Regions from separate parts of the Planococcus sp. BI3 genome, predicted to be linked through region 2. Evidence: predicted binding sites of a transcription regulator. Region 2 holds the regulator's gene; each other region holds the start of a gene.

Region 1 (4,258 bases), 720 kb from region 2:
ATAAAAACAACCATCAATGAAAGTACCATCGTGAACATTGTTCCTCAACTCCTACCAAGTTTTGAATCCTTCTGAGCCTGGTGGTGCATGGTGCATCATTTGGCTTACTGGAATTGCATAAGCGATTAGAATAAGTGCAACAGCGAGGCCGATCCAAATCCACCAATTTTCCAGCCATTTCGGTGTCCGGGACATGTCGCTTTCCGCCATTGGGAAATCGACCAGATCCTTCGGCTCGACAGCTTTAGGCGACAGGAACATCGTCATGACAACGATATAGATGAGAATCATCGCAGAGACGAAGAGAATACTTCCGCCAACTGCCATCGTGACGTGGTTCGTCAGGATGCCGTCAAACCACTCCATTGCGGCTGGGTGATCGTTATAGCCAGAATACGCTGTTCTTCTTGGTGCTCCGAGAAGGCCCAAAAGATGCTGCGCTGTTGACATCAAGAGCATACCAATTGACCAGGTGATGATTTGGACCAGTCCGAGAACTTTCATGGACTTGGTGAATTTTCTTCCCGTCAAGTAAGGAATCAACCAGAACGTCAATCCCATGAATGTCATGGCAACTGGCGTTCCAACCGTAATATGGAAATGCCCGACAATCCATAAAGTATTATGGACGACTTCGTTCAACTGGAAGCTTGCGTTGATAATTCCGCCAGCTCCACCAGGGATAAAGAACGCCATGGCAATGAAAATCGATGTGAAACGGATATCTTTCCAAGGCAATTTCGTAAACCAACCGAAGAGGCCTTTTCCGCCATTCTTGCGTCCAGCGATTTCAAATGTCGCGAACATCGAGAACGCCGTCATCAATGATGGCACGATGACCATGAACGTCAACACCACCTGAAGGAATTTCCAGAAGTTCGAAATACCCGGTTCTGTCAGCTGATGGTGGAATCCAACAGGAATGGAAAACAGGATAAAGAGTACAAAAGACAAACGGGCCAAAGAATCACTGAATACTTTTACACCCAGGATTTTTGGTACGATGACGTACCAGGCCATGTATGCCGGCAACAGCCAGAAATACACAAGGGGATGTCCGAAAAACCAGAACAAAGTACGGCTGAGTTCCACATCAATGGTATCGGTCCAGCCGAATGCCCAAGGAATGTATTGGAAAAGCACCGTTGCTACGACGCCCAGACATGCGATGATCCACATGATGATGGTCGTGATGGTCATGAAAGCGAATAACGGGCTCAACTGCCCTTTATTGTTTTTCCGCCATACTCGGTAATGGCCGACCAGCGCAAAACTGCTGATCCATGTTCCGATGATTACGAGAGCAAGCCCTACATAGTAAAAGCCACTTGCCTGAAGCGGTGCATAAAATGTGTACATGACGGAAGCTTCTCCCGCCACAATCATCACTGTCGCCATGACCGTTCCAAGCAAGGTTACCCAAAAGCCGATCCAGGAGAACAACCGGACTTTCGGCCCGAAGCTCCCGAGGCTTTTGCTCATACCAGTAATAAAGAAACCAAAAATGAAAAATGTCGTAAATACGAGTGCGAGTAAAACGCCGTGTGCCGTTAAAATCTGGTAATAGTCCAGCCAAGCCGGCAATTGAAGAGCATCATTGCGGATAAAAACCTGAAGCAGGCCACATAATGTACCGATTAAAAATGCAGCGTAAGCTACGCCGATATTCCATAAAGCGAGTTTTCGATCTTGCACAGCTATCATTCTTCGTACACCTCTATCTCTGTATACATCATATGGTGACCTGTTCCACAATATTCATTGCAAAGAATTAAATATGTGCCAGGTTCTTCAAACGTATAGGATTTTGTCGTAATCCGGCCTGGAACGACCATCATATTGACTTTTGTATTATCAATGGTGAAACTATGGACCACATCGGTGCTGGTCACTTTGAAAATAACTTCTTTGCCGACTGGAACTTTCAATTCCGGTGCCTGATATCCGAAGGCCATTGCTACAATTGTGGCTTGATAGGTATCGTCATCCAATTGGGTAACACCCGGATTATCAAATGGGGCCGTTTCATTCACTTTTTTGGGATCTATTGTTTCCATCCCTCCAGCTGGGGTGTGATCCTGAGAGAATGCGCTCACTCCGACCACGCTTAAAAATACAATCAGCGATGCAATACCGAACACCAGCCAAATTTTTTCATATTTATGAAGATGCATTTAAACCTACTCCTTTCGTCCTGCCTTAACGGGCTACGTATAATAAATAAACGGCGACCCACATCACAACGATGATTAGTCCCACTATAAAAACACTCACTAAAGTACCTTTTAGATTGGGCTCTGGCTCCCGGTTTTCCTGGTTCATTCCTCTTCACCTCTTATGCGTTTTGTTCTTATCTCCAGATTATGCTATCGCCCGGGGCGGCACTGTGACATTTCTCACAGTCACGCCTTATTTTTAACAGATTGACAAATTTTAGACAAAAAAAGAACCCGCCGCATGGGCAAGCTCTCCTGCTAATCAATTTTGCATAAATAAATGGGACAGTTTTCACAATTTGTCTCCGTTTTTAAATAGTCCGTATCGTACAGAAGGATTTTCCCTTCATTTAACGTCAGTTTGCCGTTTTTTTTCAAATCATTCAGCATGCGGTTGACCACTTCTCTCGTCATTCCGCAAAAATTCGCCAAATCCTGATTAGTCAACACCAGATCAATTAAAATCCCATTATCAGTTTGGACCCCGTAGCTGTTGGACAGCCTGAGCAAGGTTGAATACAGCGCACCTTTTTTGCCATGCAGCAGCAGATCCCGGAATTTCGTCTGGGTTTTCTGCTGGTCGATTCCCATCCATTTCATAAAGGCGATGGACAAGCGCGCATTTGACAGCAGGGCCTCTTCCAAATCATTTATTGAAATATGAAGACAGACCGTGTCTTCTATCGCACGGGCATCCAGCATATATTTGGGCGCGTCAGAAAAAATAGTCACTTCTCCCACCAGCTGGCCTGGACCACAGATTTTCAGCGTCAGTTCCCGGCCGTTCGGCGTCACTTTTTCGATCCGTATTTTACCGGAACGAATGATGAAGACCCCTCCGATAGCATCTCCTTCGTGGAATAAATAGCTATCTTTTTTTAATTCCTTAACCTGATGGCGTACTGACAGCAATTCTTCCATGCCCACCAATACATCCGTATTCCCTGTGCCGGTATTCAATTTACAGCCGCCTTTCCATATATCTGCCGAATTCTTCTCTTTCATTCATTTTACCATGAATATCCTTTTATTCGTGTGTAAATTCATCATTTTGACACCGTTCTCAAAAGAATGTGACAGATAAGAAGGAACTTACCGCACCCACAGCGAAGTTCCCTAGTATAGAGACGAGGAGGAATGCTGAATGACTTTAAAATATTCCAATATATTGGTAGCAGTAGACGGTTCCAAAGAAGCAGAATTGGCATTTAAGAAAGGGGCAGCAGCAGCGGCGCGCAATAATGCCACATTGCACCTGGCCCATATCATCGACAACCGTTCATTCGGTTCCATCGAAGCGTACGATCGGACAATTGCAGATCGCACAAAAAAAACATCCCAGGAGTTGCTTGCCAGATATAAAGAAGAAGCAATGGCCGCCGGTGTAAAGAACGTAAATGTCATCATTGAATATGGCGTCCCTAAAATTGCCATCCCTAAAGAATTGGCTCCTAAATTGAACGTCGATGTCATCGTTTGCGGGGCTACCGGATTGAATGCAGCTGAACGCTTTATCATGGGCAGTGTTTCTGAACGGATTGTCCGCACTGCCAAATGTGATGTGCTGGTCGTCCGCAGAGAACAAGCTGACGTATTAGCAGAAGAATAACCACCGAAAGCCCTTCCCTATCTAAGTCTTTGGGAAGGCTTTTTTTTTGCTCTTTTATTCCTTCTTCACCACTCTCCTCATTCCCCTGTTCTTTCTCTGCTATCACACATCTAAATAACCATCAAAACCATCAGATAATCACCAAACGATAATAACCGAAAACAGTATTTCACTAAAACATCAAATTGATATTAATAAAGGAGTGCCTTCTAGGCTATTATCTGCTATTTTGTCATGTTCGAATTCTAATTGATAAGAAACTGTAATAATAAACAGGTTTATGTGGTGGTACAATTGGTCTGCTGGATTTTTCCTAACAGAACCATTTCGATAGGAAAAATTATCGAATATAAAAATTTTTCAGTATAACTTATAGATAACCACGGAAAATGAAAGGGGCGCAAGAGTTTGAAACCATTATCGAAATTACTGA
Region 2 (4,258 bases):
GCTTATTGCCTTTTAAATTGGCCTGTTCCTGGTCGTAGTAGCCAAATTGAATGCCGGTGCCGTAATGGATGTCGCCATCGAGCGGCTCCAGCTCTTTTATGATGGTTTTCAGCAAAGTTGATTTGCCGACGCCGTTCGGGCCGACCAGCGCCAAGCTTTCCTGGCGGTACAGCTTGAATGAGACATTCTCAGAAACTGGTTTGCTGGCATAGCCAATCTTCAGCGACTGGACACTCAAAACGTCATTGCCGCTTTGCTTGTCGATGGTGAAGCCGAAGCGGGCTGATTTTTCATTGCCATCGGGGGCATCCATCCAATCAGTTTTCTGGAGGGTCTTCCTGCGGCTTTGTGCCATTTTAGTCGTTGAAGCCCGCGCCAGATTGCGCTGAACGTAATCCTCCAGCTTGGCTTTCTCACCCTGCTGTTTCTCGAATTGCTTTTGGTCCAATTCGTATTGCTTAGCTTTTTCGTCCAAGTATCGGCTGTAGTTGCCGGTATACTTTTTGACGCGGTGGCGGGAAACTTCATAGACCAGCGTCACAACTTGATCAAGGAAATAACGGTCATGGGAAACAATCAGCAAAGCACCCGGGTAATTCTTCAGGTAGTTCTCCAGCCAGCTTAGCGTTTCGATGTCCAGGTGGTTGGTCGGCTCATCGAGAATCAGCAGTTGGGGCTTACTGAGAAGATGCTTCGCCAGCATCAAGCGCGTTTTCTGGCCGCCGGATAACGACACTACTTTTTTGTTGAAGTCATCCGGATAGAATTTCATGCCGTTTAGGATGGCCCGTGTATCCGCTTCGTATTGATAGCCGCCTGCGTCCTTGAAGTCATTCTGCAGCAGGTCGTATTCCTTCATAACTTTATCGTTTTCTGCAGGATTATTGTATATGTCAGGTTCGGCCATCTGTGCTTCCAGGTGGCGAAGCTGCGCTTCCTGTTCACGGAAATGATGGAAAATGGTCATCATTTCATCCCAAACGGTGGCGTCCGACTCTAAATTGGTCTGCTGTTCCAGGTAGCCGATCGTCAAATCTTTCGGCATGCTGATGTCCCCGCTGTCGTGGGACATTTCACCGGCGATGATTTTCAGCAATGTGGATTTTCCTGCACCGTTACGGCCTACCAATGCTACGCGGTCACGGTGCTGTACTTCCAATTTGACGCCCGACAGGATCTCTTCCGCACCAAATGATTTATAGACTTGATTTACTTGTAAAACAATCATGTAGGTCACCTCTATTCCCTTTAAGTGTAGCTGATGGGACAGTTGTTCGCAATTGCGCAAGCCTTTACATATCAAGTCTCCTATTGTAAGATGAAAGCGATTTGACAACACCTCAGGAGGATGCGAAAGCGTATGTTACATGAGCCATCAAAAATTCCGCAAGCCACGACCAAAAGGCTTCCGCTGTATTACCGTTTCCTTCAAAACTTCGCGAATGCCGGACAAAAACGGATTTCCTCGCAGGAATTGAGCGAAGCAATGAAAATTGATTCTGCCACCATCCGCCGTGATTTTTCCCATCTGGGTGCGCTTGGAAAAAAAGGCTATGGTTATGATGTACAGGAGCTGCTGCTGTTTTTCCGGAAGACATTGGATCAGGACGAAGCTACAAATGTAGCGCTGATTGGTGTTGGGGGACTCGGCAGTGCCTTTTTAAAGTATAATTTCCATCGCAACCACAACACGAAAATCATTGTGGCCTTCGATTCGAACAGCCCACTCGAAGGCGAAAAGATCAGCGACATCAATACGTACCATCCTGATAAAATCGAAGAGAAAATCAAAGAGTATGGGGTGGAACTGGTCATTTTGACAGTGCCGTCACGATCCGCACAGGAAGTGACAGACCGTTTGGCGAAGACCGATATCAAAGGGATTTTGAATTTTACGCCGGTGCGTATTTCAGTGCCCGACCATATCCGTGTCCAGACCATCGACCTGTCAGTTGAATTGCAGACATTGATTTATCAGATCAAACAGCAATGACTTAAAACCTTCACATTTTTACGCCCTTTCCAAATAGCCAAAACAGCTGCAATGATGTAAAATAGAGCCATAATACAGGAGGTGCCACGTATGCCAGGTCCAATGAGTATCATCATTATCGGTGTTGTTGCCTTGCTAGTTTTCGGCCCTAAAAAGCTGCCGGAACTTGGAAAAGCATTCGGTTCGTCTTTGCGTGAGTTCAAAAACGCTACAAAGGGACTTGTAGACGATGAAGACGACGATAAAAAAGTAGAACTGAAGAAGAAAGATGAGCAAAAGGAAATACGATAGGATGTTTGTCTGATGACAGAAAAAGACATGACTTTAGTTGAACATATAGTTGAATTGAGAAAACGGCTGACCATTGTAGTCGTTTTCTTTATATTGGCCCTTATTGTCAGCTTTTTTATTGCCCAGCCTTTGATTCAATATTTGCAATACACGGAAGAAGCAAGAGACCTTACCTTGAACGCGTTTAAAATTACAGATCCGCTGAAGATTTTCATGCAGGTCACGATGATTTTAGCGTTGATCATCACGTCCCCTTTGATCATGTATCAGTTTTGGGCATTCATCAGTCCAGGACTTCTCGATAAAGAGCGGAGAGCAACGTTAAGTTATATTCCGTTTTCCCTGCTGTTGTTTCTTGGGGGGATCGCGTTTGCCTATTTGATCCTGTTTCCTTACGTCATCGGATTTATGTTGAATATCTCCGATAATATGGATATACAGGAGACCATCGGCATCAATGAATACTTTCAGTTCCTGTTCCAGATCACGCTGCCGTTCGGCCTGATTTTCCAGTTGCCTGTGCTGATGCTGTTTTTGACCAGACTTGGCATCATCACACCGATGCTGATGACGAAATACCGCAAGTATTCCTATCTTGGATTGGTGGTCATCGCGGCGTTCATCACCCCGCCGGACATCGTTTCGCATATGATTGTGACCTTGCCATTGATCGTGCTGTACGAATTCAGTGTCATCATCGCCAAAATCGGCTACCGAAAGTTCCTTAAAGCTGAACAGCAGCAAATTATCGAAGAACAACAACCGATCGAATAAGAAAAAACCTTCCACCGAATTAGATCGGGGAAGGTTTTTTCTTATTTGATGGTCATTGGAAGATGAAGAAGAATCCTGCAGATTGAAGTTCTTCCATCTGTTTTTGGAACTCTAAAATCTTATCCATATTGAGCTGAATCAGCATGACATAGCCGTTCAGGCAAATATGGGCGATGATCGGTGTGATGATGCTTTTCGTTTTCTGGTATAAAAACGCCAAGATCAATCCGGTAGTGAAGTACAGCAGCAAGTGCGTAAAGTCGAAATGGATCAAAGCGAACACTAAAGCACTGATTGCTGTCGCGAAAAAGAAATTGGTTGTTTGGTTGAGTGAACCAAACAACACACGGCGGAAGACCAGTTCTTCAAGAATCGGTCCAAACAATACGATTGAAACGATAGCGAGCGGCACCGCTTCAGCAATGTTGACTAATGAAGCAGTATTATCAGAGCCTGGCTCGATGCCGAGAAACTTCATTTCAATTAAAGCGGCAATCGATTGCCCGATCAGCAACAGCAAGAAGCCAAGAAAGCCCCAGACGACTGACATGAAGACGCTGGATTTCTTGCCTTTCCAGATATCAAAAAAGCGCTTGTCCCGGAAAATCACGAGGAGCGTAAGAACAAAGCCGATGCCCATGGTCAGGAAAATCAGCCAGCCTGATGTAGCGGCGCCGGCAGCTGCACGGTCCATGCCTTGCCCTTGAAAATAACTCAAGGTGGGAGCTATAAACAGGATCGGTGAAAGCTGTGCTGCGATAAAAATCAATAATACATACAGCGGCGTCTTTTTGCCTTGGGATTTCGGGCGGTGGCCGCTGGTCTGTTTAGCTTTTGGCCGAGACGTGCTATCATTTTTAAAAAAATTGTCTATAAAGGTTTTTCGTTTGGTGGGCATGATGTAATTCCTTTCACTGATGGATGCTCTTTCTATTGTAGAGCTTTCAGAGGCCAACCGCAAAGAAATCAAAATCATGATGGTTACCACTTGCAAAAGACTGAAGATTTTATTAAACTTGGTAGTGGGTTAGCACTCAGAGGTTGAGAGTGCTAAGCGAGAACATTTAGATAATTTGAGGAGGGTGTTTCAATTGTTAAGACCACTAGGAGATCGTGTAATTATTGAGCTCATCGAAGCGGAAGAAAAAACGTCAAGCGGTATCGTCTTGCCGGGATCAGCACAAGAAAAACCGCAGGAGG
Region 3 (4,258 bases), 1.4 Mb from region 2:
ACACGCGACTTGCCATTGGAAGAAATTGAAGTAGAGACGCCGGTTCAGCTGGCGAAATCGAAAGTCCTTGCAGGGAAAAAATTGGGCGTTGTGCCGATTTTGCGTGCAGGCATCGGCATGGTCGATGGAATCCTGAAATTGATTCCAGCTGCTAAAGTCGGACACATCGGTTTATACCGCGACCCGGTTACATTACAGCCGGTTGAGTACTATTTGAAATTACCTTCCGATGTTGCAGAGCGCGACTTTATCGTTGTTGATCCAATGCTTGCTACAGGCGGATCAGCCATCGAAGCTGTCAACTCCATGAAAAAACGTGGAGCCACGAAAATTCGTTTCATGTGCATCATCGCAGCTCCTGAAGGCGTAGAAGCACTTCAACAAGCGCATCCCGATGTGGATATCTACATTGCGTCACTTGATGAGAAATTGAATGAAAAAGGATATATCGTTCCAGGTCTTGGAGATGCTGGAGACCGTTTATTCGGAACAAAATAAGAGAGCGAGGTCTATCAGCTTGACGAAAAAATGGAAAGTAATGACGATATTTGGTACGCGGCCTGAAGCCATCAAAATGGCGCCGCTGGTTCTGGAACTTCAAAAACATCCCGACACCATCGAACCATTGGTGACGGTGACGGCGCAGCATAGGGAAATGTTGGACCAGGTGCTGGAGACATTCAAAATCACGCCTGACTTCGATCTGAACATCATGAAGGACCGTCAGACTTTGACCGACGTCACGATGCGTGCAATGCAGGGGCTTGATGAAGTCATGAAAGAAGCAAAACCGGACATCGTATTGGTGCATGGTGATACAACAACAACTTTCGCTGCCAGCCTTGCCGCTTTCTACAACCAGATCGCCATTGGACATGTTGAAGCGGGCTTGCGTACGCACAATAAATATTCGCCGTATCCTGAAGAAATGAACCGTCAGCTGACGGGCGTCATGGCGGATATTCATTTTTCACCAACTGAAAAATCCGCTCAGAACCTGCTGGATGAAAACAAGAAGGCAGAAACCATCTACATCACAGGCAACACGGCCATCGATGCGCTTCAAACGACCGTGCGCGAAACTTACACGCATCCGATTTTGGACAAGATCGGCACGGACCGCATGATTCTTTTGACGGCACATCGCCGTGAAAACCTGGGCCAGCCGATGCGCAATATGTTCCGTGCCATCAAACGCCTGATTAGCGAGCATGATGATATTCAAGTGGTTTATCCGGTACATATGAATCCAGCCGTTCGTGAAGTGGCGGATGAAGTATTGGGCCGTGATTCACGTATCCATTTGATTGAACCGCTCGAAGTTCTGGACTTCCATAACTTTGCGGCTCGTTCATTCTTTATTCTGACCGATTCGGGCGGAATTCAAGAAGAAGCGCCTTCACTTGGCAAGCCGGTATTGGTTTTGCGGGATACGACTGAGCGCCCTGAAGGGATCTCGGCGGGCACGTTGAAGCTTGCCGGAACAAATGAAGAGACGATTTACGGGATGGCCAAAGAATTGCTGACAGACGAAAAAGCTTATAAAGCAATGTCTCAGGCATCCAATCCTTACGGAGACGGCAAAGCGTCGGCTAGAATTGTTGAAGCGCTGCATGCTTATTTTGCAAAGCTGCAATAAAAAAAACGGCCATTATCACATTTTTCGGTAAAGTTTGTCGACAATATGTCAGAGGAGAATCGCTTGTGAAGTTTTTCACTTCTAGCAATTGACATGATTTTACCCCTATTGTATGCTAACAAAGGGTATGCATGAGAAGGTTTTCTTACATAGATTACGTGGTCTTAGAAGCCTGATGCGACTGCTCTTTTATAGGGTTTAATGTCAAATCAACGAAGTTCGAGGGGGTTGTCATGCGCCCAACAAAAAGTCCCTTGCAAGCGATGGCACTTTACAGCGCCATCCTCTCACAACTTGTCGGGTCCGTCCTCATCGGTGTGTTCACAGGCATGTGGCTCGATGAAAGGATCGGAACCGCACCGTTTTTCATGATCATCTGCCTATTCATAGGCATCACTGCCGGTGTGTGGGCAATGCTTCAGACCGTCCGCAAATTCGAATCAGGAGACAAGTAAAAATGGATGGACTAAGGGAGATATATACTAGACTGAAAAAGATGATCCTTTTCATCTTAGCGTTCTGCGTTATTGGTTGGGGGTTTACCCCTTATCAAGAAGTGTTCGCGGGTCTCATAATCGGAACTTTGTTCGGCATTTACAACATGTGGATCCTGGTTCGACGGATGGAGAAATTCGACCGTGCGGTGGCTGAAGGCTCGAAAGTTCGTTCTATTGGAACGGCATTACGGTTTGCATCAGGTGTTGCAGCTGTGGCGATTGCCATTTTATTCGCAGAGCACATTCACTTGGTCAGTACGGTAATTGGGTTGATGATCCCTTATGCTCTGTTATTGACAGAGCGGATTGTTTATCACGTGAAATACCATTAAGAATGTGGAAAGAGAGGTGAAACTATCGTGGAACATGGCGCTCCTATGCTCGAGGTGTTCGGGATCTGGTTCAACCTATCGAACGTTATGATGCTACTTGTAGCCGCTCTTATCGTCTTCCTAATTGCTTTTATCTCTACACGGAAACTGCAGCTTAAACCGACGGGCATGCAGAACTTCATGGAATGGATCATGGATTTCGTGAAAGGGATAATCAACAGCAATATGGATTGGAAAGATGGTGGCCGATTCCATGTTCTTGGAATCACTCTGATTATGTTCATTTTTGTTTCGAATATGTTGGGGCTTCCATTTGCAATAGTTGTCAACGGAGACCTTTGGTGGAAATCACCAACAGCGGATCCAACGGTAGCGATGACATTGGCCGCAATGGTGCTCATCTTGAGCCATTATTATGGCATCAAGCTGAAAGGGGTTAAAGGATATGCCGGAGGCTATATCAAGCCGATGAAATTCTTATTCCCTTTGAAAGTCATTGAAGAATTCGCAAATACGCTGACACTCGGTCTGCGTCTTTACGGTAACATCTATGCGGGGGAAATCTTGTTGACTTTGTTGGCAGGCCTCGCATCAGCAAGTATATTTGGATTTGCAGCCGGCATCCTTCCAATGATGCTATGGCAAGGGTTCTCGATCTTTATCGGGACAATCCAAGCGTTTATTTTCGTTATGTTGACAATGGTTTATTTATCGCATAAAGTTGCCGACGACCATTGAGTATAAACTGCTCATAGAGCAAAAAAAAAACAACTATCCTGAGGAGGACACATTACAATGACAGGTTCATTAGGTTTATTAGCAGCAGCAATCGCAGTAGGTTTAGCAGCACTAGGCGCGGGTATCGGTAACGGTCTTATCGTTTCAAAAACAGTTGAAGGCATCGCTCGCCAGCCAGAAGCACGTGGCGTTCTACAAACAACAATGTTCATCGGTGTTGCATTGGTTGAAGCATTGCCGATCATCGCTGTAGTTATCGCGTTCATCGTTATGAACCAATAGTATTTTTATACAAAAAGTTAAATGGTGGGGATGCTTCGATATGGTTTTCGCCATTTAAACTTGTATGAACCCATTTTTTTGAAAATTCATCTTACGACTATAAAAGATCTTACTATAGAAAGAATTGCATTTTAGGCTCTTGAAGGGAGTGAAACAATCGTGTTTTTTGATCACCTCGTACTCGGTGCAACCGGGGAGTTTTTAAATATTGGAGACATTCTCGCTACACTTGTTATCTTCATTTTGCTAATGATGCTTTTGAAGAAATTCGCATGGGGTCCTTTGATGGGCATAATGCAGCAGCGTGAAGATTTGATTAAGAGTGAAATCGAAACTGCTGAAAACAGCCGTCTGGAATCACAGAAAATGCTTGACGAGCAGCGCAGCCTTCTTAAAGATGCGCGCACGCAAGCACAAGAAATCATTGAAAATGCTAAAAAGCAAGGCGACGTTTCGCGTGAGGAAATCATCACGACAGCGCGTGCTGAGTCTGGTCGCATGAAAGATGCTGCGGTTCAAGAAATTGCCAACGAAAGAGATAAAGCTATTTCAGCTGTTCGTGAAGAAGTTGTGGCATTGTCATTGCTTGCTGCTACGAAAGTGCTTGAAAAAGAAATCTCTGAGGAAGACAACCGCCAGTTGATTAACGAAACGATTGCGAAGGCAGGCGAAGTTCAGTGAGTCAAGTTGCAGAACGCTACGCTTTAGCATTGTTCCAAGTCGCTCAAAAGCATGAATCGTCATTGGATGTAGAACAGGATCTGCGTGAA

Evidence for each region. Region 2 encodes Rex, which represses fermentation and respiration genes when NADH is low (regulators of the CRP and FNR family bind a similar motif). Its sites were predicted from a motif close to TTGTGAAATATTTCACAA; they were not measured.
Region 1: a site for Rex is predicted at 2,385-2,402, ahead of AC1MEO_RS14115 (cytochrome c oxidase subunit II). Genes of this name have one in related genera too.
Region 3: a site for Rex is predicted at 1,703-1,720, ahead of AC1MEO_RS17330 (AtpZ/AtpI family protein). Genes of this name have one in related genera too.

What each region holds. Positions count from the first base shown of each region.
Region 1 covers NZ_CM155266.1:2,805,046-2,809,303, reverse strand. The annotation lists gene AC1MEO_RS14120 (b(o/a)3-type cytochrome-c oxidase subunit 1) at 52-1,704, opposite strand; gene AC1MEO_RS14115 (cytochrome c oxidase subunit II) at 1,701-2,174, opposite strand; gene AC1MEO_RS14110 (Crp/Fnr family transcriptional regulator) at 2,475-3,137, opposite strand; gene AC1MEO_RS14105 (universal stress protein) at 3,361-3,825, shown strand; gene AC1MEO_RS14100 (murein hydrolase activator EnvC family protein) at 4,234-4,258, shown strand, end outside.
Region 2 covers NZ_CM155266.1:2,087,245-2,091,502, reverse strand. The annotation lists gene AC1MEO_RS10370 (ABC-F family ATP-binding cassette domain-containing protein) at 1-1,228, opposite strand, end outside; gene AC1MEO_RS10365 (redox-sensing transcriptional repressor Rex) at 1,361-1,993, shown strand; gene AC1MEO_RS10360 (twin-arginine translocase TatA/TatE family subunit) at 2,084-2,284, shown strand; gene tatC (twin-arginine translocase subunit TatC) at 2,297-3,058, shown strand; gene AC1MEO_RS10350 (CPBP family intramembrane glutamic endopeptidase) at 3,111-4,034, opposite strand; gene groES (co-chaperone GroES) at 4,150-4,258, shown strand, end outside.
Region 3 covers NZ_CM155266.1:3,461,441-3,465,698, forward strand. The annotation lists gene upp (uracil phosphoribosyltransferase) at 1-498, shown strand, start outside; gene wecB (non-hydrolyzing UDP-N-acetylglucosamine 2-epimerase) at 518-1,639, shown strand; gene AC1MEO_RS17330 (AtpZ/AtpI family protein) at 1,873-2,094, shown strand; gene AC1MEO_RS17335 (ATP synthase subunit I) at 2,097-2,468, shown strand; gene atpB (F0F1 ATP synthase subunit A) at 2,496-3,206, shown strand; gene atpE (F0F1 ATP synthase subunit C) at 3,264-3,488, shown strand; gene atpF (F0F1 ATP synthase subunit B) at 3,648-4,169, shown strand; gene AC1MEO_RS17355 (F0F1 ATP synthase subunit delta) at 4,166-4,258, shown strand, end outside.